DNA from 4 places in the Bacillus sp. KH172YL63 genome. Region 3 is predicted to be linked to each of the others. Evidence: riboswitches for the same ligand, from Rfam matches in the RefSeq annotation. Region 3 holds a riboswitch; each other region holds the start of a gene.

Region 1 (7,747 bases), 140 kb from region 3:
GGTGGTTGAAAACGGGGGATGGGGAAAGAGGGAATAATAAAGTCGACAACCCATGCGGAGGGATTGTCGACTGGAACATTTACTTACCAAATATGATAGATCAAAAATCCATTTTCCACTTCTAGACTCTCTCCCTCCTTACCTTTTTCAATTTTATAAGGTTTTCCAGTTTCAATCACTTTTTCAACTATTTCAGAAAATTCTTCTTTGGAGTAGGCTGTTTTAATTGCCATCAAATCAATAAATAAGTCTTTATATTCAAGGGAAGATACAGACACCAATGAAATAGTGGCGATAACATCCATGTCCTTTATAATATAAGACATATCGGATTTAGGTGTATAATAATATCTTCCCCCATATTTCTTCGCAATTTCATCATATTTAAGGAATTTCTTATTCCCCATCAGGTCTCTGCTTAACCTGATTGTTTGACCTTGAGAATTTGTCCTAGTAAATTCCATTGGGTACTCATCTTCTTGTGATTGCTTTTCTTCCTTATTTTTCTCCTCCTCTTCTTTTTTCTTTTCAACCTCGATTTGCTCTTTCGTTTCATAATATTTTGTTTGACTTGCATCGATTTGTATCTGTAATTGTTCCATCGCCTGATTACTATTTAAGTTTCCTATGTCTTTGTTTAACTTTGCCACTTCTTTTTCAAAAGATGATTCGCTTAAGGATTGACCTTCAGCTATTTCATTCAACTTTTCAATATCCGCTTGCAACTCTGTATATGTTTGATAGTCTTCTTCTATTTTCCTTAATTGTGAAGTGTACCTGTCATCGAAAAATGCTCTAAGGGTATCACTTTCTAAAAGATTGAACTGCTCAGTGATTAAATCGGACTTTTTGTTTAGGTCATTAATTTTTTCATCAAAAGTCTCATTCAATGGATCATCATTCAAATTTCTTTTTACTTCATTGATTTTCTGTTGCATTTCATTAGCAAGCGGAACAATCTTTTTGTATTCCTCTAATTCGTTTAATTTAGGCATTAATTGCTGATTCATTTTCTTTTTCATTTGATCATTATTCTTGTTCATCTTTTCTTCCGCACCATTTAAGCTTGTTTGAGCAGACTTCAACTCAATATGATCGATTGTCTTTAATAAGCCCGCAGAATTAGACGATTTCAAATTCCCCTCCATTTCCGAATATAGAGAATTGATTTGTTCCTCCGCAGCTGCAAATAGTTGTTCTGCTTCCCCTCGTTTTGCCTCTGATATCATATAAACAGTCAATACAGAGAATAGCGCCAGCGCCATAACCGCACTAGCTATACTAATAAATTTCCCTTCTTGCCATGCGTTTCTTTTACGTGTTTCTTTAGGTTCGTGACGGAGGATCTTGCTGTGGATCTTAGTTTTGGCATCTTCGGTTAAATGTAGTTGCGGAAACATAGTTTGCAGGTTTTTGTTTTCACGATTCTTCATTGATGGATCCTCCCCATTTTGATTGTAATTTTTTACAGGCACGGTGATAGGTGACCCGAACTTTATTTTCAGTCCAACCTAGAATAGCAGCTGTTTCTTTCACATCTAATCCATTCATTCCTTTTAAAAGCAGTACATCCCGATAATTTGCTTTCAACCCATGTATGACCGTAAGCATTTCCCGGCTATCTTCATTTAAAATCAGCAATGATTCCGGCGTCTCAATGGAAGCCGCTTCAAAAAATGAAGAAATCGATCGATTTGCTTTGCTTCTTTTCCTCATTTCATCAACTGCAAGATTTCTTGCAATTGAATACAGCCATGTTTTGGGATTAGCCTTTCCCTCAAATGATCCATAAGAATTCAATGCCCGGATGAACACTTCCTGTACAAGATCCTCTACATCGGCAGTACCCATTCGATACACTAAGAACGTATAAATCGAATCACTGTAAAGGTGAAACCAATCGGCAATCACTCTATTGTTGGACATCCCATTCCCCCGCTTTTTTTCTTTTTCTAATTAGACGATTCAGATGTAACATCTATTACATTTTTTAAATTTTTTTACAAATAATTTTTAAACAAAACTCATTCTATCCTACAAAAACTGAAAAATTTGTCGAAATAAATGATATACTGTTATAAATAGGTAAATAGAGGTAGGTATATATGACCACTTTCATTATGATCTTTATCAACTTAACCATCAGCATCGCTTTGTCTGCCGCCTGTAGTTATTTGGCGCTTAGGCAGGCTTTTAATAAAATCGGGCAGAATTTAAGCAAAAATGAAGCTTTGCTTTCCTCCTTCACTTATACCGTTTTTTATACATTGCTTCACGCATCCGTCATCATGACGGCTTCTTATGAGATTTTCATTCAGCGGTTTCTTTATTTCCTTCCCGTCTTTTTTATCGTCTGTTTCATCACCATCTATCAATCTCTCCAACTTTTTCAGGACGTGAACATGGACAAGGTCAACTTTTTAAGGGGAGGTTTCACTTTCTCCTTTATGTTATTGGCCGGAAACTTTGCAGCATACGGTGGGTTGGTGTATCCATATTTCTCACTCAAGCTGATGGATGTTTCATTGACGATCTTGATGACCTTCGGAGTGACCTTTCCTCTTTTTCGGATGTTATTACAGCTGAATAACCAGGACATCAGTTCTTCCATGGGGAAGAAACATGTCGCCTGGAGCATCGTGATGGGATTTGGCTATTCAGGAATCGCCTATTTGACAGTCTATTCCCTTCTCTCGCCTGATAAATATGGGGAAGGACTATCCCTCCTGGAACATTATCATCTCATTCCTTTTATTATTGAAATGGCGATATTACTGATACTCTGGTTCATTCCGGACCATCTGGCGAATTCCTTACATAAGAAACAACTGAAACAAATCTACCAAAAAGAACAGGAATATAAATCGCTATACGAAAATAATCTGTCAGCCATCTTCACTTATAATCGAGAAGGCATCATTGTTGAAGCAAATGAACGGGCCGCGACTATGACTGGTTACCCATTAGAGAAAATCATCGGGAAAGAATTCCTTACATATATGATGGAAAAAAATCTTGGTCAAATTAAAACTGCCTTCCTTCGTTCTTTGCGGGGAGAAGCCATGACATTTGAACTGGACTTCCCCCACCGGGAGGGGCATATTCTTTATATTCAGGTCATCGTCGTCCCAATTCATCTTGACGGGGAAGTGACTGGCGCTCACGTTCTCGCCACAGATATTACAGAAGCTACAAAGGATAAAAAGAAAATCCAGTTCCTCGCCTATCATGATGAATTGACCGGATTGCCGAACAGGCGGTATTTCAATGAAGCATTTGAAACAAAAGTCAAAGAGGGCCATGATCAGATGGCGATCCTCCTTCTGGACCTTAACCGCTTTAAGATTGTCAATGATACATTGGGCCATGGATATGGAGACGAACTGATTTCCAAATTCGGAAAGAGATGCAAAGACGCATTAGGAGAAAAAGGACTCATTGCACGGATGAGCGGGGATGAATTTATTGTACTGCTTCCTTCCATTCAAGGACGGAGTGAGATTCATAAAGTGGTGAAGGCGATCCATAAGAGTCTGCAAACTCCCTTTACGATCGGCGGTCATGACATTATGACCTCGACATCCATCGGGATTTCCCTATACCCTCATGATGGGAAAGATCTTTCCACGTTACTGAAAAAAGCAGATATCGCCATGTACACAACGAAAAAAAGCGCAGGAGCGTATCAGCTTCTCTTTTCCGACCAGCTTGAAGAGAAAGGGATCAATCCAATCGAACTCGAGGAAAACCTGCGAAAAGCACTGATTAATGATGAGTTTGAGCTTTACTATCAGCCTCAGTTCTCATTGCAGACAAATCGGGTTGTCGGGGTGGAGGCTTTAATCAGATGGAATCACCCTGTCAAAGGGTTGATTTCACCAGACGATTTCATCCCCCTGGCTGAAGAAACAGGACTGATCATCCCCCTCGGCCGTTGGATTTTAAACAGAGCCTGTGAACAATTTAAAGTGTGGGAAAAGGGTGGACATGAATTTAAGATTTCAATCAATGTGTCATCACGGCAGTTCCACGATGCGACGTTCGTAGAGATGGTGAGGGAATTATTGTTTACGCATGACATCCCCCCATCTTTCATAGAGTTGGAGCTGACGGAAAGTACCGCCATGCACCATGTGGAAGAGGCAATGGCGAAAATGAACGCACTTCGGGAAATCGGAGTTTCAATCGCGATCGACGACTTCGGAATCGAATACAGTTCGTTAAGCTATCTGCAGAAATTCTCAATTCAGACGTTGAAGATCGATCGCAGCTTCATCATGGATCTCGATGAAAATGAATCCAATAAAGCGATTGTCTCTGCGATTCATGCCATGGCTAAACATCTGAAACTAGCGATCGTGGCAGAAGGGGTAGAAACAGAGACACAATTGAACTGGCTCAAGAATCTTGAATGCGAATATGGACAGGGTTATTACTTTAGCCGGCCGTTGCCTGCTGATGGGGTGACTGATTATATCAATAAGAGTATTGGAGTGAGTAATTGTAATTGAGGACATTTTAAAACACCGTCTGGACAAAGCCCAGACGGTGTTTTTAAAATGTATCCTCCAACAGGAAAACAAATGTCTTTATAACTAGATGAAACTCTTTTCTTTAGATAAATTATTTAATGTTGTATGGAATGCCCTTTGAAATTTGAAATTTGATAAAGTTTATTCTTTTCAACTCATAATCAGGCAAACTTCCCCTTCAATTTTCTACCATAGTTTTCTTTAATCGCTTATCAAAGTGGAGGCTTCTCTACTCAACAACCAAATTGGACTTTACAGGAATCCGAATGATAAAAGTTGTGTTTTCATCATTCGATTTGCATTGAATATCCCCACTATGCTTTTCAATCAATTTTTTACAAATATAAAGACCAATGCCTGTACCAAGATCCTTTGTAGTAAAGAAAGGTTCAAAAATAGCTTCCATACTTTCTACCTTAATTCGTGGTCCATTATTCGAAATTTCCAAATTGGTCTTTCCTTCCCTCACATCACATGTTACCTTGATATACCTCGGTCCATCTATTTCTTGAAGAGCATCAATCGAATTCATGATCAGATTTAGGAAGACTTGCCTTAACTCATCACCATTCCCCATTAATCTGATATTTGTTTCGCACTTAAAATCAATTAAAACATCTCCATCTAGAAGACTTGGATATAAGAATTCAATCGTCTCTTCCAAAAGATCAGAAAGAAAGATTTCTTCTTGAACACTTTCTATCAAGTCCTTCCTTGATACATGAAGGAATTGTGAAATCCGGTAATTCAATTGCTCCAGCTCATGTTGCATAATATCAAGATAGGGTAGGTTAGGATAATCATTTTGCAAAAGCTTTGTAAAGCCAATAATTGACGTCAGTGGATTCCTGAATTCGTGAACGAAGCTTGAACTCATCTGACCAAGGATTGTCAGGCGCTCTTTATGGGTTTGATCTATATAATGTTCTTTTTCTTGGAGTTGTTGTTCCTTTATTTCCGTATATTTACGAACGGCTAAATAAGAGAAGCGGTCAAATAATGTATTAATCTCTTCAATGATAGGCTGTAAATCCCTAAGTTCGATCCCTGAATGATTAACCCAATTAATGATAATGCTCTTCCCTATATTTACGTTATATACAAACTCACTTATGTTAACGTTGGCTTTCACCCGTTCTAGAGCTGTCTTATGAGCAAGTAAAGTAATTTCCTCCTCACTAAGTGGTTCCTCTATCGCACGCTTAACTAAGTGAAACATGTTCATTCCATTATTTAACACTTCTTCTTTATACACATCTTGATCTGAAATCACGATATTCTTGCGCCAGTTTTGTAAAAACTCATCTGAGTGATCATCCAGGTATTTAATGAGCTTGATGGAAGCACTAGTCATCGAATGGTCGTCCCTTCATTCCGTCTATGTTTTTAATCGTCGTTGATTCCATCATAACAGAAAATATGTGCGGACGGTTATTTCCATATTATACCTGTACTTTTCTTTTCATAACTTCCTACTATAAAATTGAATACTCGACCACTGACTTAAGCCTAAAAATTAAAACCTCCATTTCACTCTTAGAAGATTCAACGAGAACAGGGAATATTTATATTATAAAAAGACAGTTTTTATTTAACCAGGAACGAGTGAGGGGGGGTTTTTTAAAATGGTAAGAGAGATTTATCTCTTTAGACCATTCATAAACGGGAGGTCGTCTGAAAGATGAAGTATGGAAGAAGTGAAGCTTTAGTATATAGAAAATATATAACAAATGCGTACACGGTAACTGGCTGGCATCGTCTGGCACATTGAAAGCCCCTATAGCTTTGCGTCCCTATTTTTCAATAGGTTTGCCTTTATCGTACGCACATTAGTAGTATTTCAAATACATGTTTTAAAAGATTCGTTTTCTGGGATTTTGAAAAACTTTCATAAATACAGTATTATCTTCACATTTGAAAATCTTTATTCCTATAAACTTTAGGGGTGTCCATATTTCCTTCATATAATATAACGGCATTAAGAAACCTCCCTCCCAATGAATCATTATACCCATATTCATTACTTATATTTACATTATATAATAATTATCAGAATAATCTATCATATACAGGTATATAATTGTCGACAATTTTCTCAATAAAGAACACCTTACGACATTCCTGTCGTGTTCCCAAATAAAAATAAACAGCCGATGATGTTATCCAAGTCATCACAGGCTGTTTACCTTATTATGCATACGTTTATGATCGTAATCTCAAGAAGGGCTATTCTCTCCTTCAATTAGGCTTCAAGTAGGTTCCCTCAAATTCCTCCGGGGACACCGGGCGACCAATGGCATACCCTTGAGCTTTATCACAGTGATTCCTTTTCAGGAAACCAAACTCTTCCTGGCTCTCTACTCCTTCTGCTGTTACGTGTAAATGAAGATGCTTCGCCATTGAAATCGTACTTTTCACTATCGCTTGATGATCTTCGTTCGCCATGATGCCATTTATGAAAGAACGGTCGATTTTTAGCGTATCAAGGGGATATTTCTTTAAATAACTCAGGGAAGAATAGCCTGTCCCATAGTCGTCCATTGATAAACTGACTCCCAGTTGCTTTAATCGTTCAAGCTTTGAGATGATCAATTCCTGATCACACATGGCAATGCTTTCCGTCACTTCCAGGTCAATCATCTCTGGGTTCACTCCATGTGTCCGGATACTGTCCTCCAGTTTCACGATAAGCTCCTTGTCCAGAAGCTGCCTCATCGAGAGATTCACACCAAGCTTCAGCGCACGGTACCCTTCACTTTTCCAACTTTTTGATTGAGCAAGCGCAGTATTCAGCACCCATTCTCCAATCGGGATAATCAGGCCTGTTTCTTCAGCGATCGGGATGAATTCTGCAGGGGAAACGTGACCCAATGATTGATTTTCCCAGCGGATCAGTGCTTCCATCCCGCAAATCATTTCGGTCATCACATCTGCTATCGGCTGGTAGACCAGATAAAATTCATCTCTTTCAAGAGCGGTCCGTAATTCTTTCTCAATCATCATTTTCCTGAAGGTCTGTTGATTCATTTCGTTTGTGAAAAGTTGAAAGTCGTTCTTTTCCCTGTCTTTCACATAATACATGGCCGCATCGGCGTTTTTCATCAAGGTTGTGGCATCTTCCCCGTCATCAGGGTACATGCTGATCCCAATGCTCGGGGTGATATAAAATTCCTGCCCATTAATGAGAAACTCTCCAGTGAACTGATCAAGGAGTA
Region 2 (7,747 bases), 960 kb from region 3:
ATGTTGATGCGTATCCCGTGGGATCGAGCTGTTGATTACTCATTGCTCGAAAAGATGATTGAGTTCAACATCGCGGAAAAAGCAGATTGTGAGACATTTTGGAGAAAATCGTGAATAAGGAAAAGGCGTGATCGTAGATGATCACGCCTCTCCTTTTATCGCCAGTCGTTCCCGTTTTGACGTATGAATGCTATATCTTTTTGATAATGATCGTAATGTCCTTCCTCGATCATCTTTTGAAAGGCACTGTCCCCTTCGGCTGCTTTTCGTTTCATGTAGTGGCATAATCCTTCCAGCCGACGAATGACCATCTCTACGAAACCATTTTCGATTCCTTCCATCCCATACGCTTCAAAGAACACTTCTATCCTTTGCTTTTTCCCTGCAGCATCTTTCCCTTCATCATAGTGAACGGCCTCGCCTGCTTCGTTATGATAATGCCTGCTTAACGGAATGCACGTGTAAAGGGTATAGGCGATATCCCACAGCCTCGGTCCAGGTGCGGCAACGTCGAAATCAATGATCCCCGCCGGTTTCTCATTTTGGTAAATAATATTGTAAACGGCAAAGTCATTATGGCAGATCACTTCCACCGGGTCAGGCGTGTTGTCCATCGGCTGCCAATCATCAGGCACCGGGAAATCACTGACGGCATCGTGGTAAAGGCGCATCATTTTCGCAATTTCTCTTAAAGACTCATCGGACCACATATATTCCTTCAAAGGATAGTTACCACCCTCTCCCTCAATAAAGGATAATATTTCTCTGCCCCGTTCATCAATTCCAAGAAATTTCGGCGCATGATTGTATCCTTTCCTCTCCAAGTGCTTCAGGAGCTGATGGATATTCCCACTCTCAGGTTTTACTGCACGTCGAACGGTGTCTCTCAAACGATAGACGCTTGAAACATTTCCCCCTGACAACTTTTCTTCCATTTCGTTTTTCATATAAAATCCCCCTAAAATAGGGACATGATGATCCGTCAATCGAGATGATTGTTTTCCCAAAAATAAAAACAGCTACACAGAGGTAACTGCCTGGCAATGGGGAGATCATTGGCCACATCATGTATCCCTTGAATGATTTTAGATAGACAAATAAACGCCTCCTCCAAAAAGGAACGCAACTGCCTTTATCCAGTTACCCAATCATGACAAGTTCCACATGTACCCTATAGATTCCCCTTTCGTTCATCTCTGTTTACATCATAGCAAATAAGATAAACCAGATAAAGGAAAAATTTAACTAATAAGTATCACTTACTACTGATGCAAAAAAAATTTCTGCCAGTGTGAAATGCTCCTGCTCTACTCCCCCCGATCAATCGTAGAATTCAACTTCTTACGATACTGATCCTTCCATGTTTCGGAGTCCTTCACAAGCTCATCACAAAAAGCCGCAACATCCTTTCCCGTCAGGTCAGTCACTTTCTTTCCTTCGGCCGCACCTTCTTCGAACAAATCAAGAATGCCGTTAAAGATACGGCTGGTTTCTTTCCAGTCAACAGGGCCGCCAGCAGTCCACATATACTTTTGGATCGCGTTGTAAGCGTGAAGATACTCACTCGGAAGATTCTTCGAACGGGCCTCCATTTCCCTCCATTCCCGCTTATCAGCAAAACTTCCGATTACTTTTTCAATAAACTTCATCTTAATCTCTCCTTTTCATTTCCATCGTTTTGATTTCATTCATTTTGCTTGTGAGGAAATCCCACTTTCTCCAAAAGGACTGGAGCTTCTCCCTGCCAGCTTCGTTCAGTGTGTAAAACTTCCTCGGCGGTCCGACTGTCGATCGCTTCTTTTCGATTTCAACCAGATTGTTTTTCTCTAGGCGCATTGTGATGGTGTAAACTGTGCCTTCCACCACATCGGTAAAACCCAGCTCTCTCAGCTGCTGGGTGATTTCATAGCCATACGTTTCTCCCCGGCTGATGATTTCAAGCACACACCCCTCGAGAACCCCTTTGAGTAATTCTGTATTATTCTCCAATTGTTCACCCCCGTGAGCTCATTGATATCATCGTACTTAGTATCACTCACTACCAGTATATAGTATAACAAAGTACTTAGTCAAGAAGGGATCTTTTTGATAAAAAAATCCTGTTCCATAAAGCAACAGGATTCTTCAAGTGCGTTTTCTTTTTTTAAATAAATTAAGTTCTCCATGTTCACGTTCAATGAACGGCAAAAGCAGACGGATGACATAATGGCAGGGCTCCCCGCCTCTCCTTTTAATGATGGACATATCCTGCAGGATGTGATTGAGCTGAAGACCGGTTACTTTGTCTGTCACCATTTTGGCCAACTCTTCGGCCGGTAATTCCAAGTATAGTCTCGAACGTATTTCCCCCTGACATTCTTCAAGTATATTAGACAGTTCCAATTGCTGATCATTCATCCAGAAATCATTTCCCCTTAAGAAATATTTAAAAAATCTCCTAACAGTATGCTATTTTCTCCATTATAAGTGGTCTTATGAACAAGAAATGGCCTGTTCATACTTTAGTCATAAATATTTTATAAAAAGCATCAAACTTTGTCTAATTTTGTCGATAAATTTATTGAAATAGAATAATTGGATGCGATGAACGATTATCTGTAAATGGGCGCTTGGATAATCCGGAGCAAGTAGCGCAACCGGCTGATTGAACTGTATTGTTTAATTGGCCTTTTTTCGTTCCACCAATCCCACAGGAGAAAGGAAGATGACAGTTGAAGATCAGGACAAAATTATTAAGCATTATCTCTATTTTAGTCAGTGCGCTACTTTTAATTGGAGTGGCATCGATTTTTATCATTACAACGACGATTAATAAAAACGAAGTGTTAAAAGATAAAATGGCTTTTGAAAATGATATTAAGGATATTCAATTTAAGCTTGCCGGCATATCCAATGACGAGCGGGGATTTCTTATCACAGGAGATCCGAAATTCATTGAGTCAATCAATGAGAAAGCAGAGAACATTTTCTCCGACCTTGATGAAATCAAATCCATCATCCATACACAAAGCTACAGTAAAAATGTAGAAGATATTAAAGAGAATGTGACCAAGTATATGGCTTTGAACCAGGAGGTTATATCACTGGCCGCCTCGAGCCCAGACCAGGCCCAGTCCCTTCACTTCGGGGAAGAAAGGTCAGTAAGAAAGGATGTTTTAGATCCTTCCGTCAATGAACTGGTAGACCTTTTAGATAATGACGTGAACCGTTTAAAGGATGAAATCCATCAGTACGGTGTAGTGAGTGAATGGATTATTGGTGCTGTCACCATCCTATCCGTCACTCTTGGAATCTGGTTAAGCATCCTCCTGTTACGTTCAATTCTTCTTCCGCTTAAAAGCTTAAACAAACAGCTTGAAGAAATTGCTCAAGGAGAAGGGGATTTAACAAAAGAAATCGTGGTAAAAAGTAAAAATGAATTCGGACAGCTCGCTCTTTCGTTCAACGCTTTCCTCCACTCCCTTGCGAAGATCATTAAGCAAATCAGCAGTTCTTCGGAGCAGGTTGCAGCATCATCAGAGCAATTATCGGCTACCGCAGAGCAATCTAAATCTACAACAGAACAGATGTCACTTGCGATGGGAGAAATCGCAGTGACGAACTCAAATCAGCAAAGCATGACAGAGAAGAGTTCTGAATCCATCACTGAAATTTTAGAAAGCCTTTCAAGTGTCGCAGTGAATACAAGCAGCATCGCAGAAAAGTCATCTTTCTTGGGTGAAAAGGCTGAAATCGGTTCAGCATCCATGAATAATATGTCTGATCAGATGAGCATCATCCATCGTTCTGTCCAGGAAGCAGGCACAGGATTACAGGCACTCGTAACAAGTACAACAGAGATCAGTAATATTTCCACTCTCATCACCGACATATCAGAACAAACCAATCTATTGGCGCTGAACGCAGCCATTGAAGCGGCGCGTGCCGGTGAGCACGGAAAAGGCTTTGCCGTTGTGGCAGAAGAAGTCCGCAAACTTGCAGATGAAACCAATAAGTCAGCTGGTCATATAAAAGTGTTGGTCTCGTCAATCCAAGAAGAATCAAAAGGCACAGAAACCAATATCAACACTGTACAGGAAAATGTAGTATCCGGAATAAATCTTGCGGATGTAACATCCACTCAATTCAGTGAAATCTTGAACATTGTGGAACAAGTCACAACCCAAATCCAGGAAGTGGCTGCCGCCTCTCAGCAATTGACGGCAAGTGCCGAAGTCATTCAGCATACGATTGTCAATCTAGCGACCGGTGCAAAGGAAACATCAGCAAGCACCGAAGAAATGGCCGGAGCCTCCCAGGAACAATTGGGTGCCATGGAGGAAATATCAAACGCAGCTTCCTCTCTTTCTCACTTAGCTGAAGAATTACAGGTCATTGTAAATCGATTCAAATATTAACACTAAAAAACATGACGGGGTTTGATGATCCTGTCATGTTTTTTCTTATTAATATTCATCAGAATCTCCCCCCTCATTTTTAGGTTCTATTTAAACCAAATCTTCCAATCCCCAACCCCATCAATATCAATCATTTTCAAATCTTCCGTGTCAGATGCAGCACTGGTGATATACCCTGCTTCATACCCGTCTTCTTCATTAACAATGACGGTTTGCCTATCACCATTCCCTTCAATCGGTCCATTCATTTGGACAATGCCTTGTGCAGTCCATCGCCCATCTTCCCGGTGAACATCAGCAATCCAGATGTCCTTTTCATTCATTGCCCCTCTGAAAACAAACAGCACGAGATCATCATTCACTTTATATGTTCCGTACACAGTCATGTTTCTTTCTTCATTTCCAATCTTCTTTAACGCTTCCTCCGGGGAAGGTGAACCTTCAGGGTCATCGCTTCCATTACATGCCGACAGTAAAAATACTAAAGATAACATAAGAACAATCATGTTTAACTTCACTTTCTCACCTCCTTTTCCCGCGATTCAGGATGTATAAAACGGAATGCTAATGAAAGGGCTCCAGCCAAACCGGATAATCAAACTGCCCATCAGAGATTGGAAAGAACCGGCCGAATACCCCAATATGAGTGATGCCGTACTCTCCATATGCAATCGGGGTGTAGGCGGAAAACATATAAAAGTTCACATGCTCAACTTGAAACTCTGTCGGCTTGTCTTCCCCTGCTGATTGTTTCATGTATTGATGATATTCTGTTGGGGATGGATTGGTCAGGAACGCCATTCCCCCTACGAAAAGTGGTATGAAGATAAGCAGCACTATTTTTATTCTTCTCTTCAAACGGAAATCTCCCTTCCCGGCTTACTTGTAAAAGACGCCAAGCACCATTTCCCCCAGATAATAACCAACTGATAGCGCGATGAAACCGGCACAAATGTTCTTTCAGCACATGCTTCAATTCTACCCCCTCTCTTCTAAATAGGTTTTGTATGCTTGTTGTACCTTATCTTCTTTAGGCAGCTGGTGCGATATTCTTTTATGTATGTCATTGAGCAAGTACAGCCCTCTAAACAGGCAGCCTGCGATGATTCCAAAAGCGATGATCCCTCCAATTAAGGGGCCCATCATACATAATATGAAGCCTAAACCAATACTAAGCACAATTGAAAGTAATAAATACATCTCATTCCTCCTTACATGCTATCCCCTCGAAAGCAAGAACAACATGATTGCGATAGTCAAATAGAAAATTACCTTATCCCCCTTGGGTCTTTCTGTCTCAATTAATAGATACAAAGAAAATGCTATTAACAGTGCCTCTAAGAGATTTAATATCATGCTCCATTACCTTCCTCTATTAAAAATAAACCCTCATCCTACCAATTATTTCAAACCTGCGAATATTTAACAATCCCAAGTTGGCAATCCCAGCTCCCCCTCCAATGAAATATCAGATAAATCCCAAAAGCCGGTTGACATTTTCTTCGCCTCGAGAGTATAGTGTGTATATACGATATACACAATTTAAAGGAGGGGTTTTCATATGTTGGCTTTGGATGTGAAAAATCTGAATAAGAAATATGAGCGATTCCAGTTAAAGGATGTTTCCTTTCAATTAGAAAAAGGATATATCATGGGGTTTATCGGCGCGAATGGTGCCGGGAAGACAACAACCATTAAATCGATCCTGAACATGGTCCATATAGACAGCGGGGAAATCAGTGTGCTGGGCAAGAAGTTCATGGAGAATGAGCTCGAATTAAAACAAGTCATCGGGTATGCATTTGGGGGGATCGATTTTTATACGCGGCACAAGATCAAACAGGTCACGAATGTAGTGAAGGCGTTTTATGAGCATTGGGAGGAAGAGACCTACTACAATTATTTAAAAAGGTTCAAGCTCGATGAGAATAAGAAGATCAATGAATTATCGGCAGGGATGAAGGTGAAATACAATCTGGCCCTCGCGTTATCACACGGCTCGAAGCTGCTTATCCTTGATGAACCGACAAGTGGATTAGATCCGGTCGCACGGGACAATTTATTGGACCTGTTTCAGGAGCTGGTGCATGACGGTGAAATCAGTATCCTGTTCTCGACCCATATCACCTCCGATTTAGAAAAATGTGCCGACTTTATTACCTTTATTAATAATGGCCAGATCATCAATAGTGCGGAGAAAGATGAATTCATTGACAACTATCGATTGTTGAATGGAGATGAAAGTCAGCTCGAACTGGTGAAAGATCATTTGATTTCCTACAAAACCAATTCCTTTGGCTTCACAGGCTTGATTCACACGGAAGATTTTGATCCATCCACCGATATCAAGTCTGCCCGTCCAAATCTCGAAGAAATTATGATTTACTTTTCAAAAAGGGAGTATATGTATGTATAACTTACTGATGAAAGACTTGAAACTTGGCGTAAGTCCTATATTTTATGTATTACCCATATTGACGGGTGCTTTGATGCTCATACCAGGCTGGCTATACTTCATCGTCATCCTCTACTTCTGCTGGATTACGATTCCAAATATGTTTTCCACCTATAAAGCACAGAATGATTTAATCTTTTCATTCATGCTGCCTGTCACGAGGAAAGACTATGTAAAGGCAAAGATAGCCGTCATTGTGATCCTCGAATTATTGCATGTCATCATTGCAGTCATCTTCGGGATCATCACTACCCATCTTTATCCTGACTTAACCTACCTGTTCTTTGCACCAACGATAGGCTTCTGGGGTCTTTGCTTTGTGATGCTTGCCATCTTCAACTTCATTTTCATCTCAATGTACTTCAAGACAGCCTATAAATACGGTGCCCCGTCAATCGTTGCGATTACAGCTGCAATGTTATTTGCCGGAGGTGCAGAATGGCTTGGAATAAAAAATGCTGCGCTGTTTGACCTCTTCAAAGGCAGCGGCGCCGATCAAATGGGGATTCACCTATCCATCCTGTTCGCAGGAATTGCGCTGTTTGCTGTTTGTACCATAGCTGCTTATCATATCGCCATCAAGCAGTTTAAGAAATTGGACATCTGATGAATATCGCCATTTCTAATACGTCTGATAAACCGATCTATCAGCAGCTTTTTGAGCAAATCAGCGCACAAATCCTTAAAGGTGAAATCGAAAAAGGCTATAACCTGCCACCCATTCGGCAAGCATCTAAAGAACTGCGTGTCAGCATCATCACGATCAAGAAAGCGTGGGAAGAACTGGAACGGTGCGGGTTGATTTATACCGTAACCGGTAAGGGATGCTTTGTCGTCGATCTTTCCCCTGAAGAAATCCTTCAAAAACGAAACGACATGATCGTCAAGCAAATGG
Region 3 (7,747 bases):
ACGTCTGAGGAGCTTGATGCTTATTTCGATGAGAAGCGCTGGAGTGAATGGATTGCCGGAGCCGATGAAGAGCTTCCGTTTTCAATGGGTCTCCGGATTTCTGAACCGCTTGATGAAGATGAGTCTTGGGAGCTTGAGACGATTCTCCGTGACCGAAAGAGAACGAACCGGGTTGTGTCATTGACAGAAGACACCGTCCCCCCTTCCTGGAAAAAACATTTAGGTGAAGTGTCTGAAGAGCAGGAACGCTGGATGAAGATGCTTCCGATCCTCCGAGATGTGGACGGCTCTCTGCGGACGTCCCTCGGTGAACACGATGCTTGGGATTTCTTGTCGGTCCTCAGTGAAAAGCTGATCGACCTGGATATCGAGATCCTGCTGCCGTCCTGGTGGGAAGCGATGAAGGATGCCCAGGTGCTCGTGAAGGCGAAGCTGAAGAATACCGATACGAGCTACCGGCCCTCTTTTGTGGGCTTGAACGCCATGCTTGATTTTGACTGGCGCCTTTCCATGAACGGCGTCGACCTGAACGAGGATGATTTCAATCAGCTCGTCAACGACCAGCGCCGTCTGGTGAAGATCCGCGGACAGTGGATGAAGCTCGACCCGGCCATGATTCGCCGGATCCAGCAGATGATGACCAAAGCGAAGCAGGAAGGCATTTCGATCCAGGATATGCTCGAGCAGGAGCTTGTCCCACGGGATTCCGACGAATCTAACGTAGAAGAAGATGACGAAGGGCATGACCCTTTCAAATATGCCAAAATCCAGCTGGAACTGAACCGTTCCATGAAAAAGATGATTCACCAGCTGACGAATGTTTCATCGATCCCGTTGACGGACACACCCGCTGATTTTCAAGGTGAGCTCAGACCGTATCAGCAGCTTGGCATGAGCTGGATGCTCTTTTTACGTAAGTTCAATTTTGGCGCCTGCCTGGCGGATGACATGGGACTCGGGAAAACGGTGCAGCTTATCACGTATTTACAGCATGTGAAGGAAACCGAGAAACCGGAGGCACCATCGTTGATCGTTGCCCCGACATCCGTTCTCGGAAACTGGCAGCGTGAATTGGAAAAATTCGCACCGAACTTGAAGGTTCATCTTCATTACGGGCCGACCCGGGCGAAGGGTGCGGATTTTGCCGGCGTGATCAAAGGCGTCGATGTGATCCTCACTTCTTACGGATTGTCCCATATCGATTATGACGAACTGTCAGAAGTCGAGTGGACCTCGATCTCACTAGATGAGGCGCAAAACATCAAGAATGCCAACACGAAGCAGTCACGGGCGATCCGCAAGCTGACTGGAAAGCATCATATTGCCTTGACCGGAACCCCGATGGAAAACAGGCTGTCAGAGCTGTGGTCGATCTTTGACTTCCTGAATCACGGCTATCTTGGCGGATTTACCCAATATCAGAAAAACTATATTGCACCGATCGAGAAGGATGAATCGGAGGAAAAAGTGAAAGAGCTGCAGGCGAAAATCAAACCGTTCCTGCTGCGCCGGACAAAGAAAGATCCGGAAGTCGAACTGAACCTCCCTGAAAAACTCGAGCAGAAGGAATATTGCCATCTGACTGCCGAGCAGGCTGCCCTGTATGAACAGCTCGTGAAAGACACGCTCGCACAAATCGAGACGGTGAGCGGGTTCGAACGGAAAGGCCTCATCCTGCAGATGCTGAATCAGCTCAAGCAGCTCTGCAACCACCCGGCTCTTTACTTAAAAGAACCGGATCCAAAGTCGATTCTGTCCCGCTCTGAAAAAATGCAGAAGCTCAAGGACATCGTCGAGACCGCCTTGGAATCCGGGGAAGCGTGCCTCATTTTCACCCAGTATATCTCGATGGGAGAAATGATCCAGGACGTGATGAAAAAAGAATTCGATATCAAGGTACCATTCCTGAACGGAAGCATGGCAAAAGGTAAACGGGATGAACTCGTGGATAAATTCCAAAAAGGCGAGTTCCCTGTATTCCTCCTGTCACTGAAAGCAGGCGGCACCGGATTGAACCTGACCGCTGCCAACCACGTCGTCCACTACGACCGCTGGTGGAACCCGGCCGTTGAAAATCAGGCAACAGACCGTGCCTACCGGATCGGACAAAAACGCTTTGTCCATGTCCACAAGCTCGTTTCCTCAGGAACACTGGAAGAAAAAATCGATGCCATGCTGACGAAAAAGCAGGCACTGAACGACGAAATCATCCGCAGCGATCAGTGGGTGACCGAATTGTCGGATCAGGATCTGGAGTCGTTATTGGTGTTGGAATAGATGATAAAGCCTCTTTCCTTAGCGGGAAGGGGCTTTTTCTCGTCATAAAAAAACACCAGCCTCCCTCAGGAAACCGGCTCAATCATGAAGACATGCAGGGGAACGACTCACTTTGCTTACATCACACATTTATTTCTAATGAGGAAATACAGAGGAAACATACGGTGAACCATTGGAATTTGAGACAGAACTTATAGGTTGGATGATGCGTCTGGAAATTCTAGGTGGGGCTTTTTCAGGATGAGGTTTTCAGCACCGGATTCCGGTACTCGTAGCCTTGTTCAAGGGCAGTCACGCGCTGGGATAAGTAGAAATTTTCGACGTTCAATCTAGCGACTTTTTTGATGAGATCTTCTGTCAATCTCTCCATCCGGTCAATTCGTTCTTCAAGGTCTTGCAGTTTCGCCACGGGTCTCTCTCCTTTATGAAACAATATTAGAACGGTAATTCGATCGGCTCTTTCTTCGTCGTTTCCGGTGCTGAGGTTGATGCAGGCTTGTTGTCGAGGAACCGGACATTTTCAGCGATGACTTCGGTTATATACGTTCGCTTTCCTTGGTCATTGTCATAATAACGGGTTTGGATGCGCCCGGTTACACCGACGATGGAACCTTTCCGGCAGTACCTTTCCGTATTTTCAGCGGCACGGTCCCAAATCGTACAGAGGACAAAGTCCGTATCCACCTGGCCTTTTTGATTCTTGTAAGGCCTGTTAACGGCGACCGTTACACTGAGTACAGATTTTCCTTCCGTCGTTTTTCTTGCTTCCGGGTCTTTGGTCAGCCTCCCCACCAGGGTCACTTGATTGATCAATGTGTTGTGTTCCCTCCTTTCTCTAAAGTTGCTCTCATCATACCTCTCACCCCCATTTATTGTAAAATCATGAATTTCCGAAATTCGAGGCAAAAATGCGTTGAATTTGCCAAATTCGCCTAGGTGAATTTCACCACTTTTCATCAAAAATTGGCCTCAAAACACAAAATTGCATGTTTCGACGATTTTTTTTCATCGCTCAATGTGTTAGGGAAACATTTATGGCTGTGATATAATTTGATAAAAACCTTTAAATGGGAGTTGTTCGTTCATGAAAACCTTTAAAGTGATTTCACTGCAGGTCGTGGAAAATGATGAACTTCATGACTTTGACATTGTGGACGGTCTGATCATCAACAAGGAAGATCGACAGGGTACGTGGCTTGTCGAAACATATTTATCAAATGAACACATCCGGTTCTTTCAAAAGGCAGAGCAAAGTAAAGAGGACTTGGAAATCCAAGTCGTCATCTCCCATAAAGCCAATGATCCTGCCGCTTTCATGACGTCGATCCGTTGCATCAAGGAAATGGATGACCATATCAGCATCATGTTTGAAGGAAAATTGAAGAAACAGCGGAACGAATATGCCGAAATCCTTCTCGACGACCTTGTACAAAAGGGGTATGCAGGGGACGAATTGATTCGCGAGTTCCGGGAGAAAATGATCTCCAAACCAAGGATTCCCGCATCGGCAAAACCTAGGTTATAGTATGTAAAATTCTTCTAGAGCAGATGAATGGGGTTTGATATAATGAGGATAATCAGGTTATTTTCTTCATTTATCAGGGAAATAACCTCTATAAAGAACCTTTGAGGCAGGTGTGCTCATTTGATTGGAGAGAGAGTAAAGAAGTATCGTAACCAAAAGAAAATGTCTATGAATGAGCTTTCTGAAAAAGCAGGCATTGCCAAATCATATATCAGCTCTATTGAACGGAATCTCCAAAAAAACCCGTCGATTCAGTTTTTAGAGAAAGTATCCGCGGCTCTCGGGATTGGCGTAGACGCCCTATTATATGATGAACCGGAAAATCAAAACATAGATGGAGACTGGTTAAAAATTGCTGAGGAAGCCATGGACTCTGGTATCACAAAGCAGCAGTTCCGTGAATTCATCGAAGCCAATAAGTGAAATAAAGAAAGACTTGCGAATCGTCGCAAGTCTTTCTTTATCTTATAACACTTTATGCTCGATGCCGGAATCACAGGGATGATTTTGCAAATATTCCCTGATTTGCTCTTTACTGATGCCCGCCTCTATCGCTTCTTTAATCAACTCCACCCATTCAAGATCCACATCTCTATTCACCAATGTGATTACCTCCTAAAATACAATCAATGTATTCCAGGCAACCCAGCCGTCATAGTATTAATATTCCTGGTCATGGGTGAATGTGGCGAGACTCTGGTTAATTACTATTAATACGGTAGACCTGTGATTTTGCGTCCCCACCTTTCAATGGGTTTGCCTTTAGCTGATACTTGATCATTACCCTATTTCTTACCACCATAATACCATTCTCACTGATAGATTTTAAGAAATATCCTTCATCAATTTGATGTGTTTTATTACATTAATTGACAAAAATCTGAAATCATCCACTTTTATGAATAGAAATTCACGAAAACAATTGAAGAACTTGTCGAAGATTATAGATATCTTTTCTGCTGCTTTTGGTAGGCTTCCAGCTTTTTTCTGAGAGGATACAGATTTTGAGGTTTTAAGGTCGAGCGATACAATGGAGAAGCCGTTAGTTGATTTCCGCAGGAAGGGCATACCCATTCCCCTGATTCAGAGCTGCTGAAGGAAGATCTGGAACAACGGGTACATATTTTTTTATACATTTCCTCACCTCATTTTTGATATATGGAATGATCAATTTATCTGAGATGGTTTTCTTGTATGTAACGGGATTGTTCATTATTGCGAACTCTTACTTTAACTTTACCCTATGTAATATAAATTTGGAATAGTTTTCTGAAAATTCATTAAAAAAAGAGGCGACCTTAAGTCACCCCCTTCATTTACTATTCGTCTTTATGATCCTCATCCTGCACATCAATATCATCTTCTATGATATCTTCTTCAGGCGTATTATTATCCTTCGTGGCATCTTTATCGCCTTCCACGTTTTTGTCCTCAGACTCTGGATAATTCTCTTCGTTCATGTCCCCATCCTCTTCCATTGGTGCTTCATCTTCCGGAGGAGGCTCCTGGTCGGCATTACATCCTACTAAAAGCATTGCGGCAAACACTGATCCGCCGAGAATCGATAATAATTTTTTGCTCATGATGGTGACTCCTTTCTCAAGTGGAATAAGACCGTTGCGTTGGTCTTTTGTTAGCTTTCCCATAAAATGATTTTAGTTGCACGGTGAGGAAGAATTTTCACAGGGAAAGAATTGGTTTCACTTGAGGGGAGGTATAAAAAAAAGGATTGGCATGTATTGAAACACGCCAATCCCGTTATACGGTCTACTGTTTATCTCCAAGGGCAAACATCATTTCAAGCTCGCAAGCGACTTCGCCGTCAACTGTCGCGACACCTTTTCCTTTACCGATCGGCCCTTTAAAGCGGATCATTTCCACCTCAAGCCTCAGCTGATCCCCAGGCTTCACCTGACGCTTGAATCGGCATTTATCGATGCCTGTAAAGAATGCCAGACGTCCACGATTGTCTTCCACCTTCAGCATCGCAACAGCCCCAACCTGCGCCAGCGCTTCCACGATCAGTACGCCAGGCATCACCGGGTAATCAGGGAAGTGACCATTAAAGAACTCCTCATTCGCAGTCACATTCTTGATCCCAACTGCCTTCTTGCCTTCCTCCACCTCTAAAATCCGGTCCACCAACAAAAACGGATAACGATGGGGAATGATCTCTTTAATCTCATTAATATCAAGCATCAAAATTCCTCCTACCAATATGTATGTACACCTTATTGTACAAAAACAGACGTTGGAATAGCAACCGGAGAAAGACCTGGTGGGGTTCTTTGGGGACGGACCTCGAAAACCGCACCCTTATTCATAAAAAACCCTTGTTTATCAAGCTTCTCTCCTACTCAACAGCAGTAAATCCCAGGTCCGTCCCCAAACTCTCCGCCACAACTCCGCCACAACAAAAAGAAGGACGGACCTCCAAATCCATCCCCCTCCCACCAGAAACCCCATACTACCAGGAATCCCAGCGAAAAAAGCTGAATATTTGGAGGTCCGTCCCTCTCAATACAATTTATTTCTTAGTTACGATGTCAAAGATGTGCTGCCAGGTTTCTGCTTTGAAGACGTCGGCTGCCTGGCCGTTGCCGATGACTGCGAAGCCTGTGACGGCACCCAGTGCGAGGCTTCCTGCAAGAAGAAGGATGAACAGAAGGATCCGGAGCCAGATCGGAAGCATGCGGACACGCACCCAGCGAGATGGTTTGGACTCGTTATTCTGCTTCGCCTTTTTTTCTGCTTTCACTGATTCTCTTGTCGCTTTTCCTTCTTGTAGCAGCTCTTTTTCACTCATAGCGTTTAACTCCTTTTAGCGTATCCCGTTTACAAGCCCCATCATTTGATCAGCAAGTGTGATCGAGCGGGCTTGAAATTGATATGATCGTTGCACGTTCAGCATGTCGGTCATTTCTTTGCTAATATCTACATTCGAGCCTTCAAGTGAGCTCTGCACCATTGAAATGTCAGACCGGGCTCCCCCGATGACGTTGGTCACCACTTCATCCTCCGTTACGCCGAGTGCATCCAGGTTGTCTGCAAACCCTAACAGATTACCTCCGAACTGCTCAAGGAATTGTGGTTTTTCAACAGTGATGATGCCCAGATTGAATTGTTGCTCTCCTCCACCTGATCCCGTTACCGTCAGCACACCACCTTCTCCTAATGAGAATGAAGATGAGTCTTCAGGGAAAGTGATGAAGTTATCATTTTCATCCAGGATCGGCAAGCCGCTTGCGTTGAGGAGCATCGCTTCACCATTCCCGGTTGGATTGGCATAGAATGCTCCGTCACGTGTAAAGCGAACAGCACTCGTTTTATCATCCTGAGCAAGCACTTTAAAGAACTGCCTGTCATTCGTGATGGCAAAATCAAGCTGGCGTCCGGTTGCTTTCAGCGAGCCCTGATTCAAAATCAGTTGAGATTGAGAAAGCTTGGCACCATTTCCTTCCCTTACGCCAAGGGGAGTGAGCCTGCCTGCTTCAAACTTGTCCACACGCTGGTTTTTCACCTGCTGCACGAGGAGATCAGTGAATGTTGCATCCCGTCGCTTGTAGCCATTTGTATCAGCGTTCGACAGGTTGTGACCGATCATGTCCATCTGTTTTTGTAATTGGCTTAGTGTGTTGGTTGCTGTAATCATCGTTCGATTCATGACATGTTCTCCCCTATTATAAGGTATTCAGTGGCGAAATTCATTTACAATCTTTACTATCAGTTGACCCTGCCGATTTCGTTGGCCGCTTTTTCCATACTGCGGTCATACGCCTGCAGGACCTTTTGATTCGCTTCAAACGCCCTGTAAGCAGAAAGCATGTCAGTCATCGTCCGGGAAGCATCAACGTTGGACCGTTCCAGGAATCCCTGTCTCGTGGCAAACGAGACATCGCCTTCTTCATTCGCATTTGGAAGAGGAACATTCCCTTCCGTGACAAA
Region 4 (7,747 bases), 280 kb from region 3:
ATTAAGCAAGGCGAGTTTGTGTATGTTGTCGGTCCAAGTGGTGCCGGGAAATCTACATTCATTAAAATGATGTACCGTGAAGAACGCCCTTCAAAAGGTGATATTATCGTGAACGGTATTAATCTGGCAAAAATACGAAACAGCAGGGTTCCATATTTAAGAAGAAACGTTGGGGTTGTATTTCAGGATTTCAAGCTGTTACCATCGCTTACAATCTATGAAAATATCGCCTTTGCACTTGAAGTGATAGAAGAACAGCCTAAGCAAATCAAGAAGAGGGTCATGGAAGTGCTTGATCTTGTAGGATTGAAGCACAAAGCAAGAATGCTTCCAAATGAATTGTCAGGCGGAGAACAGCAGCGGGTATCGATCGCACGTTCCATCGTGAACACGCCGAAGCTTGTGATCGCTGATGAGCCTACAGGGAATCTTGACCCTGAAACGTCCTGGGATATCATGAACATTCTCGAAGATATCAGCAACCGGGGAACGACGGTCATCATGGCCACCCATAACCGGGAAATCGTCAATACAATCAAGCATCGGGTAATCGCCATCGAGAATGGCCGGATTGTCCGGGACGAACAGCGAGGTGATTACGGTTATGAAAGCTAGAACATATAGCCGCCACCTGAGAGAGAGTCTTAAAAGCATCGGACGAAACGGCTGGATGACATTCGCATCCGTCAGTGCCGTCACCGTAACATTGTTGCTTGTCGGTGTGTTTATTGTCCTGATGTTAAACATGAATAAAGTTGCAACAGACATTGAAAGAGACGTTGAAGTGCGGGTATTGCTTGAAATCGGTACGGAAAAGTCTCAAATCGATGCAATTGATAAGAAGATTCACTCCATAAGCGGGGTCGAATCGGTTGAATATTCTTCCAAAGAGCAAGAACTTCAAAATCTTGTGAAGGATCTTGGAGATGACTTCAGACTATTTGAACAGGATAACCCGTTATACGATGTGTTCATCGTGAAAGCGGAAAATCCCCGGGAAACTGGTAAAATAGCTCGGGAAATTAATCAGTATGAAGGTGTCAATGAAGCCTTGTACGGTGAAGCGAAGATTGAAAAATTATTCAATGTGCTGGAAATGAGTCGAAACGTTGGACTTGTGTTGATCATCGGTCTATTGTTTACCGCTATGTTCCTCATCTCGAATACAATCAAAATCACCATTGTCGCGAGAAGAAGGGAAATCGAGATAATGAAACTCGTAGGTGCAACCAACTGGTTTGTACGCTGGCCATTCATATTAGAAGGATTATGGCTCGGAATTTTAGGTTCTATTATCCCGATCGCTCTTGTCACAACAGGTTACTACTATGCTTATGAATTTATTAAACCAAAACTACAAAACCATTTTATTCAGATATTAGATTTTACCCCTTTTATCTATCAAGTAAACGGATTGATTCTATTAATGGGTTGCTTGATCGGGGCTTGGGGAAGCTTTATGTCCGTACGTAAGTTCTTAAAAGTGTAAAATTTGATAGGTTGATAGAAGCTGAAAGGAGCATGCCGCTTGAACAAGAAGTATTTTGTATCATTAACAATCGCAGCAGCATTAACAATCGGAAGTCTACCAACGTTAGCTACAACTGCTAACGCTAACTCCTCTGTAGAGGACTTGAAGAAACAGCAGGACAACATCTCTTCTAAGAAAGAAGAAATCAACGGCAAGATTGATGAGAAGAAAGCAGAGATTAATCAAAATATCACTAAACAAAAAGATATTCAGGCACAGATTGCGGAGATCAGTACCAAACTAAAAGATACTGAAACTAAAATCACTGAAAAAACAAAAGAAATCGATGAGACGACTGAAAAAATCAACAAACTTAAAGAAGAGATCGAAGTTCTGAAGAAGAAAATCGCAGAGCGCAATGAGCTTCTTAAAGAGCGTGCACGTGCAATCCAGGAAAAAGGCGGCTCAGCAAACTACCTGGATGTACTTCTTGGTGCGGACAGCTTCGGAGATTTTATCAACCGTGTAACAGCAGTGAACACAATCGTCAGTGCAGATAAAAAGATCATGGACGAGCAGAAACGTGATCAAGCTGAATTAGAGAAGAAGCAAGCAGAAGTTGAAAAAGAACTTGCAGACCTTCAAGCTTCCAAAGCGAATCTTGAGTCACTGAAAAAAGACCTGGACAGTCAAAAAGCGAAAAAAGCTGACCTGTTCAAGCAGCTCGAAGCACAACAAGCTACACTGAAAGTAGAAAAAGCAGACCTTGAAAAAGAATCTGAAGAGCTTTCTAAAATGGAGCACCAGCTTGAAGGTGAAATCCAGGCTGAACAGGCACGTCTAGCCGAGCTTGCCCGTAAACGGGAAATCGAACGCAAGCGCCAGGCTGAAGCAGAAGCTGCAAAACGTGCGGCATCCCAGCAACAGGCGACAGGCGGTTCATCTTCATCTCCAGCGGCGTCAGCTCCAGCAGCACCTGTTAGCGCCGGTGCATGGACATCTCCAGCTTCAGGAACGGTTACAACCAACTTCGGCTGGGATACGCTGAACGGCAAGCAACGCTTCCACTATGGGATGGATATCGCAGCACGGGGCAGTGTGCCGATCTCTGCAGCGGCAGATGGTTATGTTATTAAAAGCCAGTACAGTTCAAGCTACGGAAACGTCGTATACATCACTCACTCTATCAATGGTAAAATGTTCACCACTGTATATGCCCACATGTCTTCTTCTTTAGTCGGACAGGGACAAGCAGTGAACAAAGGTGATCAAATCGGTTATATGGGGAATACAGGCTACTCATTCGGACAGCATTTACACTTTGAGCTTCATGCAGGCCCTTGGAATGCATCCCATTCAAACGCTGTAAACCCACGTCAATACATCAACTTCTAACATCGAACCCCCGCTTTGAACAGCGGGGGTTTTTTATTGTGCGCCCGGCATGGGTGTGATCTATAGGGTGAGAGTCCCGAGCCGTGAAGACAGTTGTAGCGGTTAGCTTAACGCAAGGGTGTCCGGGGTGACCTGGAATCTGAAGGAAGCGGGCGGCAAACCTCCGGTCCGAGGAACACGAATCTCATATAAGGCTTGTTGCACTGGATGAGTCTGCAATACAAGATGAAGTCCGAACTGTCGAAGGTGCAGAAAGTAAATGAGGCGGATAGATGGAGGGAAAGATTACACTCTTACCCGGGGAGATCTGGCGGATACGCCTTGAACACTTGGTAACCGGAGAAGCGATTCTCCGCTGAACCGCCAGAAGTCAGCCGAGGTCATAGTACCGGCTTTTCTCGAGGAAGCCGGGAAGGACTGAACAATCAAGAGAGTGTCACGACCTGGCTCATGGTAACTGAGAGACTCACAGACAATCTGAAAAGAGCTGTCCATTTAGAGGTAACGGTGAATTCCGTGAGGGCTGGTGGAAGTGTGAGGCAGGGCCATCGAAAGAGGAAACGTGACACACGAAGGAAAGGAATATCAGTGATGTTGATGAATATGATTCTGTCTAAACCGAATATGCTTGAAGCACTGAAACGTGTAGAACGTAATAAGGGAAGCCATGGCGTGGATGATATGCCCGTACAAAACCTGCGATCGCATATCATGCGCGAATGGCAGTCGATTCGCAAGAATCTCCTTGGGGGAACCTACAAGCCGGGCCCGGTACGTCGAATCGAAATCCCGAAACCAGACGGCGGCGTCCGGTTGTTAGGCATCCCAACGGTGACAGACCGTATGATTCAACAATCAATTGCCCAGATACTCTCCGGGATATACGAGCCGACCTTCTCTGATCATAGTTATGGGTTCCGACCAAATCGGAGTGCCCATGACGCCGTTAGAAAAGCGAAGATGTATATCCGGGAAGGATATCGCTGGGTTATCGATATAGATTTAGAGAAATTCTTTGACAGAGTGAATCATGATAAGCTCATGGGTCTTCTGGCGAAGAAAGTAAAGGACAAAGCACTTCTGAAACTGATTCGTTCTTACCTCAATGCAGGAATTATGATAGAAGGTGTAAAGGTGAAAAGTGAGGAAGGTACGCCACAGGGCGGACCTCTCAGTCCATTGCTTTCTAACATCATTTTGAATGAACTGGACCAGGAATTAGAGAAACGGGGCTACGCTTTATACGGTACGCAGATGATTGTAATATCTTTGTCCGTTCGCCAAAAGCCGGTAACCGGGTGATGACTTCAGTGACAACGTTTCTTGAGAAGAAACTTAAACTGAAGGTAAACCGAAAGAAATCTGCGGTGGACCGACCTTGGAGAAGAACGTTCCTTGGCTTTAGTTTTACATCAAATCGCAAACCAAAAGTCAGAGTGGCCTCCAAAAGTATAAAACGGTTAAAACAGAAAATCCGCTCTCTAACTTCCAGATCTTCAGGATGGTCGATGGAGGTTCGAATCAGAAAGCTGAACCAATATTTAATGGGATGGATCGGCTATTTTCAGCTGGCTGATACACACAGCTTCCTAAAATACCTGGATGCATGGATCAGAAGAAGATTGCGAATGTGTCTGTGGAAGCAGTGGAAACTGCCGAAAACTAAAGTCCGTAACCTCATTGCGCTCGGCGTTCCAAAATGGAAGGCGTATGAATGGGGAAATACCCGGAAGGGATATTGGAGGATCGCACAAAGTCCAATACTACACAGAACCCTTGGCAATTCCTTTTGGAATCGCCAAGGGCTCCTAAGTCTTATCGATAGGTATGAAAGTCTTCGTCAATCATCTTGATTGAACCGCCGTATACCGATTGGTACGTACGGTGGTGTGAGAGGTCGGGGATTAATCATCCCCTCCTACTCGATTCCCTGTTTTTTCCGGAACACCGGAATGCTTTGACCTGTTTTCATCTCCTGTTTTTTCTAGTATAATGACAATTATATTCATGCAACATTTCGATAAAGGCAAACTAATTGAAAGATTAGGACGCAAAGCCACGGGTCTTCTATCCTGTTCCAATAAGATAATGATCGCCGGGTTACCGAAAAAATGGACGCGATGACTACTGACTCGAATGTTATTAGCATCATGTAACCTGCCTATAGGTAGGTTATTTTTGTCTTGATATTCGAAATAGTATGATTTGAATCTGTATGAAGGATGATGATGTTGGAAGCACGAGAGATAAAAAGGAAATTAAGAAGTTTTTGCAGAAGAAACCGGACCGCATTGAAGTATACCCAAATAGGGGAATGCAGTGCAGAGGATATCAGTGACCTGTTGATTGAGCGGCTGGGGGTAGACGAGTTGAGAAGGATTCTGGCGGATATTGAAATCATCAGCCGCAGGAATGGAGATACAGTGAAATATTTCATGCTGATCTTGAAAGGAATCAAGGCTGCATAAAAGCTTTAAACCGGATGCCCTCAAGCATTCGGTTTTATTTGTATGGTAAGCCTCTCCGCTTGATTAATCCTTTGAAATTTCAGATAATCATACATAATGGGGTATATAGAAAGAATCGAGGAATCATCATGACAGAAAACTGGTATACGATAGGATCCTTTACTTTCCCCAGTTCCTGGGGCGCTATGCTGGCATCCTTTTTCCTGACATTCCTGTTACTCCACTTCTGGAATCGGAAGGCGAGCGACTGGTATTCCACGGGGATCATCTTATTTATTCTCGTTTGGAAGCTGAGTGTAATCATAGTCGATTTTCAAACCGTCATCAAACATCCGCTGACCCTGATCTATTTCCATGGGGGTACAGTTGGATATTGGTCTGGGTTGCTTGCTGCAGGCGGCTATCTCCTTTTAAAACGGGTCGATCAAATTTCGGTGACCATCCTTGTCTGGTTGATCACAGTCTTATTCTTTGAGCTTGTTTTTCATCTTTTGGAGAAGGAATACCTCATCGGATCAATTCAATTTGTTTTCAATGGCGCGTTGCTTTTATATGTTAAGGGAAAAGTAAGGGGGGCAAAAGGGAATGTATGGTCAGGACAGCTACTGATTGTTTTTACTCTACTGCAGATCCTTTTTCATTCTATTAACGGTGCCTTTGAGTTGACGACGGCCGACTGGACCTACCTTGTTGCAGCAGCATACTTCACCTTTCTTTTATTTGTAAGGAGGAAACAAAGTGAATAAACGGAATTTCGCATTGGCGGTGGTCGCGATTCTGATCGGGATCTTTCTGGTGAACTTCTTTCAAGATCAGCAGGAAAAAAAGGCAAAGGAAGAAGCCGCTCAATTAGCCAATGAATCGATGGATCTCTCGGATGCGGAGCAGGGTCTTGCAAAAGGGGACAAGGCACCGGCATTGGCGCTTGAGACCCTTGACGGGGAAAGTGTGAGACTCTCCGATTATCAGGGTAAGAAGGTGATCCTGAACTTCTGGGCGACGTGGTGTCCGCCCTGCAAGGCAGAAATGCCACATATGCAAAAATACTACGAAAAAAAGGCAGAATCGGAAAATGTCGAAATCCTTGCCGTCAACTTGACTTCCATGGATGAAGGCCAAAAAGCGGTGCAGCAGTTCGTTGATGGCTACGGCCTCACCTTCCCGATCTTGATGGATGAAACAGGCGATGCAGGTGAATTGTACAGGGCCTTCACCATCCCAACCACCTACATGATCGACACCAATGGGACCATCCAGCACAAAATCGTCGGCCCCATGAACGAAGACATGATGGAGAAAATGGTCAAAGGAATGGAATAACCGGAGGGACGGACCTCCCAAAAAGTAGTTTGATCCGATACTCTCTGAGGTATAAAAATGACAGGAGGAGATGTTTTTATGTTTCATTATACAAAGGAAGTCTCAATGAGCGTAAAGGAAGCAGTCGAGAAAGTGGAAGCGGCACTGAAAGAGGAAAGCTTTGGTGTACTGTGGCATCTTGATCTGGCACAAAAACTTGATGACAAAGGATTGGACTTTAACGAAGAAGTCGTCGTATTGGAAGTGTGTAATCCCCATGAAGCGAAGAAGGTGCTTGAAGAGAGCATGCTCGTCAGCTACTTCCTCCCTTGTAAAGTGACCGTCTACACAGAATCAGGGACAACGAAGATCGGTATGGCGAAGCCAAGCAAGCTGATTGAAATGGTCGATTCTGATGAATTGAAGGCTACTGCACTCGATATTGAAAACCGTTTGATCGGATGTTTGGAACGCGTATAAAGAAGAACCTGTTGCCTTGATCGGCAGCAGGTTTTTTTCATGCCACAATCTTCTGAATATGATACACTTTTAAAAATACATCGATTCAGGAAGGATGACAGACATGAATTTCACTACGAAGGTCGTACATAGTCAGTTACAGGGAACGGAGGAGATCCACAGTAAAACGACGCCGATTTATCAGACGTCCGCTTTCTCATTCAGTTCCCTTGAAGAGCTTGAAGGTTTCTATGAAGGGAAGTCCCCTTATCTCTACACAAGAACGGGGAATCCCAATACAGATGAGCTGGGGAACATGGTTGCCGGCCTTGAAGGTGCACCGGCCGGAGTGGCCACATCATCAGGGTTATCGGCCATCCTTGTCGGCATCCTTGCCATTGTCCGCTCAGGTGATCATATCGTGGCTGCCGAGGATTTATACGGCGGCACATTCCATATGCTAAAAGAAGAGCTGAAGTCATTCGGCATCTTGACCACTTTCGTCGACTTTACCGATAAAGATAGCATTGAAGCGGCCCTAACCCCGCAAACAAAGCTCCTATACAGTGAAACAGTCACTAATCCGTTTATGCGGGTAGAGAATATCAAACAAATGGTGAACCTCGCTCAAGAACACAATCTGTTCACCATGATT

What was found. Region 3 has a riboswitch for cyclic di-GMP ahead of KH172YL63_RS20500 (anti-repressor SinI family protein). Riboswitches for the same ligand answer to the same signal wherever they lie in the genome.
Region 1: linked by a shared signal. The riboswitch ahead of KH172YL63_RS19830 (histidine kinase N-terminal domain-containing protein) and the one ahead of KH172YL63_RS20500 (anti-repressor SinI family protein) in region 3 are both predicted to bind cyclic di-GMP.
Region 2: linked by a shared signal. The riboswitch ahead of KH172YL63_RS03730 (methyl-accepting chemotaxis protein) and the one ahead of KH172YL63_RS20500 (anti-repressor SinI family protein) in region 3 are both predicted to bind cyclic di-GMP.
Region 4: linked by a shared signal. The riboswitch ahead of KH172YL63_RS19235 (hypothetical protein) and the one ahead of KH172YL63_RS20500 (anti-repressor SinI family protein) in region 3 are both predicted to bind cyclic di-GMP.

The regions. Positions count from the first base shown of each region.
Region 1 covers NZ_AP022842.1:3,901,709-3,909,455, forward strand. Annotated here, with positions in the region: gene KH172YL63_RS19815 (hypothetical protein) at 84-1,433, opposite strand; gene KH172YL63_RS19820 (RNA polymerase sigma factor) at 1,420-1,926, opposite strand; gene KH172YL63_RS19825 (putative bifunctional diguanylate cyclase/phosphodiesterase) at 2,106-4,511, shown strand; gene KH172YL63_RS19830 (histidine kinase N-terminal domain-containing protein) at 4,762-5,886, opposite strand; cyclic di-GMP riboswitch class I at 6,270-6,356, opposite strand; gene KH172YL63_RS19835 (putative bifunctional diguanylate cyclase/phosphodiesterase) at 6,771-7,747, opposite strand, start outside.
Region 2 covers NZ_AP022842.1:744,453-752,199, reverse strand. Annotated here, with positions in the region: gene KH172YL63_RS03755 (iron chaperone) at 1-114, shown strand, start outside; gene KH172YL63_RS03750 (phosphotransferase) at 156-947, opposite strand; gene KH172YL63_RS03745 (DUF1048 domain-containing protein) at 1,308-1,649, opposite strand; gene KH172YL63_RS03740 (PadR family transcriptional regulator) at 1,651-1,989, opposite strand; gene KH172YL63_RS03735 (hypothetical protein) at 2,125-2,397, opposite strand; cyclic di-GMP riboswitch class II at 2,568-2,651, shown strand; gene KH172YL63_RS03730 (methyl-accepting chemotaxis protein) at 2,712-4,397, shown strand; gene KH172YL63_RS03725 (hypothetical protein) at 4,484-4,915, opposite strand; gene KH172YL63_RS03720 (hypothetical protein) at 4,962-5,255, opposite strand; gene KH172YL63_RS03715 (hypothetical protein) at 5,376-5,597, opposite strand; gene KH172YL63_RS03710 (ABC transporter ATP-binding protein) at 5,959-6,813, shown strand; gene KH172YL63_RS03705 (ABC-2 transporter permease) at 6,806-7,459, shown strand; gene KH172YL63_RS03700 (GntR family transcriptional regulator) at 7,459-7,747, shown strand, end outside.
Region 3 covers NZ_AP022842.1:4,038,710-4,046,456, forward strand. Annotated here, with positions in the region: gene KH172YL63_RS20475 (DEAD/DEAH box helicase) at 1-2,277, shown strand, start outside; gene KH172YL63_RS20480 (hypothetical protein) at 2,513-2,686, opposite strand; gene KH172YL63_RS20485 (single-stranded DNA-binding protein) at 2,713-3,090, opposite strand; gene KH172YL63_RS20490 (YwpF-like family protein) at 3,362-3,802, shown strand; gene KH172YL63_RS20495 (helix-turn-helix domain-containing protein) at 3,923-4,225, shown strand; gene KH172YL63_RS20500 (anti-repressor SinI family protein) at 4,268-4,402, opposite strand; cyclic di-GMP riboswitch class I at 4,439-4,573, opposite strand; gene KH172YL63_RS21895 (TFIIB-type zinc finger domain-containing protein) at 4,744-4,938, opposite strand; gene KH172YL63_RS20505 (hypothetical protein) at 5,122-5,385, opposite strand; gene fabZ (3-hydroxyacyl-ACP dehydratase FabZ) at 5,570-6,001, opposite strand; gene KH172YL63_RS20515 (DNA-directed RNA polymerase subunit beta) at 6,330-6,608, opposite strand; gene KH172YL63_RS20520 (flagellar hook-basal body protein) at 6,624-7,466, opposite strand; gene KH172YL63_RS20525 (flagellar hook-basal body protein) at 7,526-7,747, opposite strand, start outside.
Region 4 covers NZ_AP022842.1:3,756,523-3,764,269, reverse strand. Annotated here, with positions in the region: gene ftsE (cell division ATP-binding protein FtsE) at 1-615, shown strand, start outside; gene ftsX (permease-like cell division protein FtsX) at 605-1,489, shown strand; gene KH172YL63_RS19245 (murein hydrolase activator EnvC family protein) at 1,529-2,866, shown strand; partial or broken gene ltrA (group II intron reverse transcriptase/maturase) at 3,458-4,719, shown strand; cyclic di-GMP riboswitch class I at 4,882-4,974, shown strand; gene KH172YL63_RS19235 (hypothetical protein) at 5,095-5,334, shown strand; gene KH172YL63_RS19230 (hypothetical protein) at 5,463-6,080, shown strand; gene KH172YL63_RS19225 (redoxin domain-containing protein) at 6,073-6,654, shown strand; gene KH172YL63_RS19220 (DUF302 domain-containing protein) at 6,733-7,113, shown strand; gene KH172YL63_RS19215 (trans-sulfuration enzyme family protein) at 7,217-7,747, shown strand, end outside.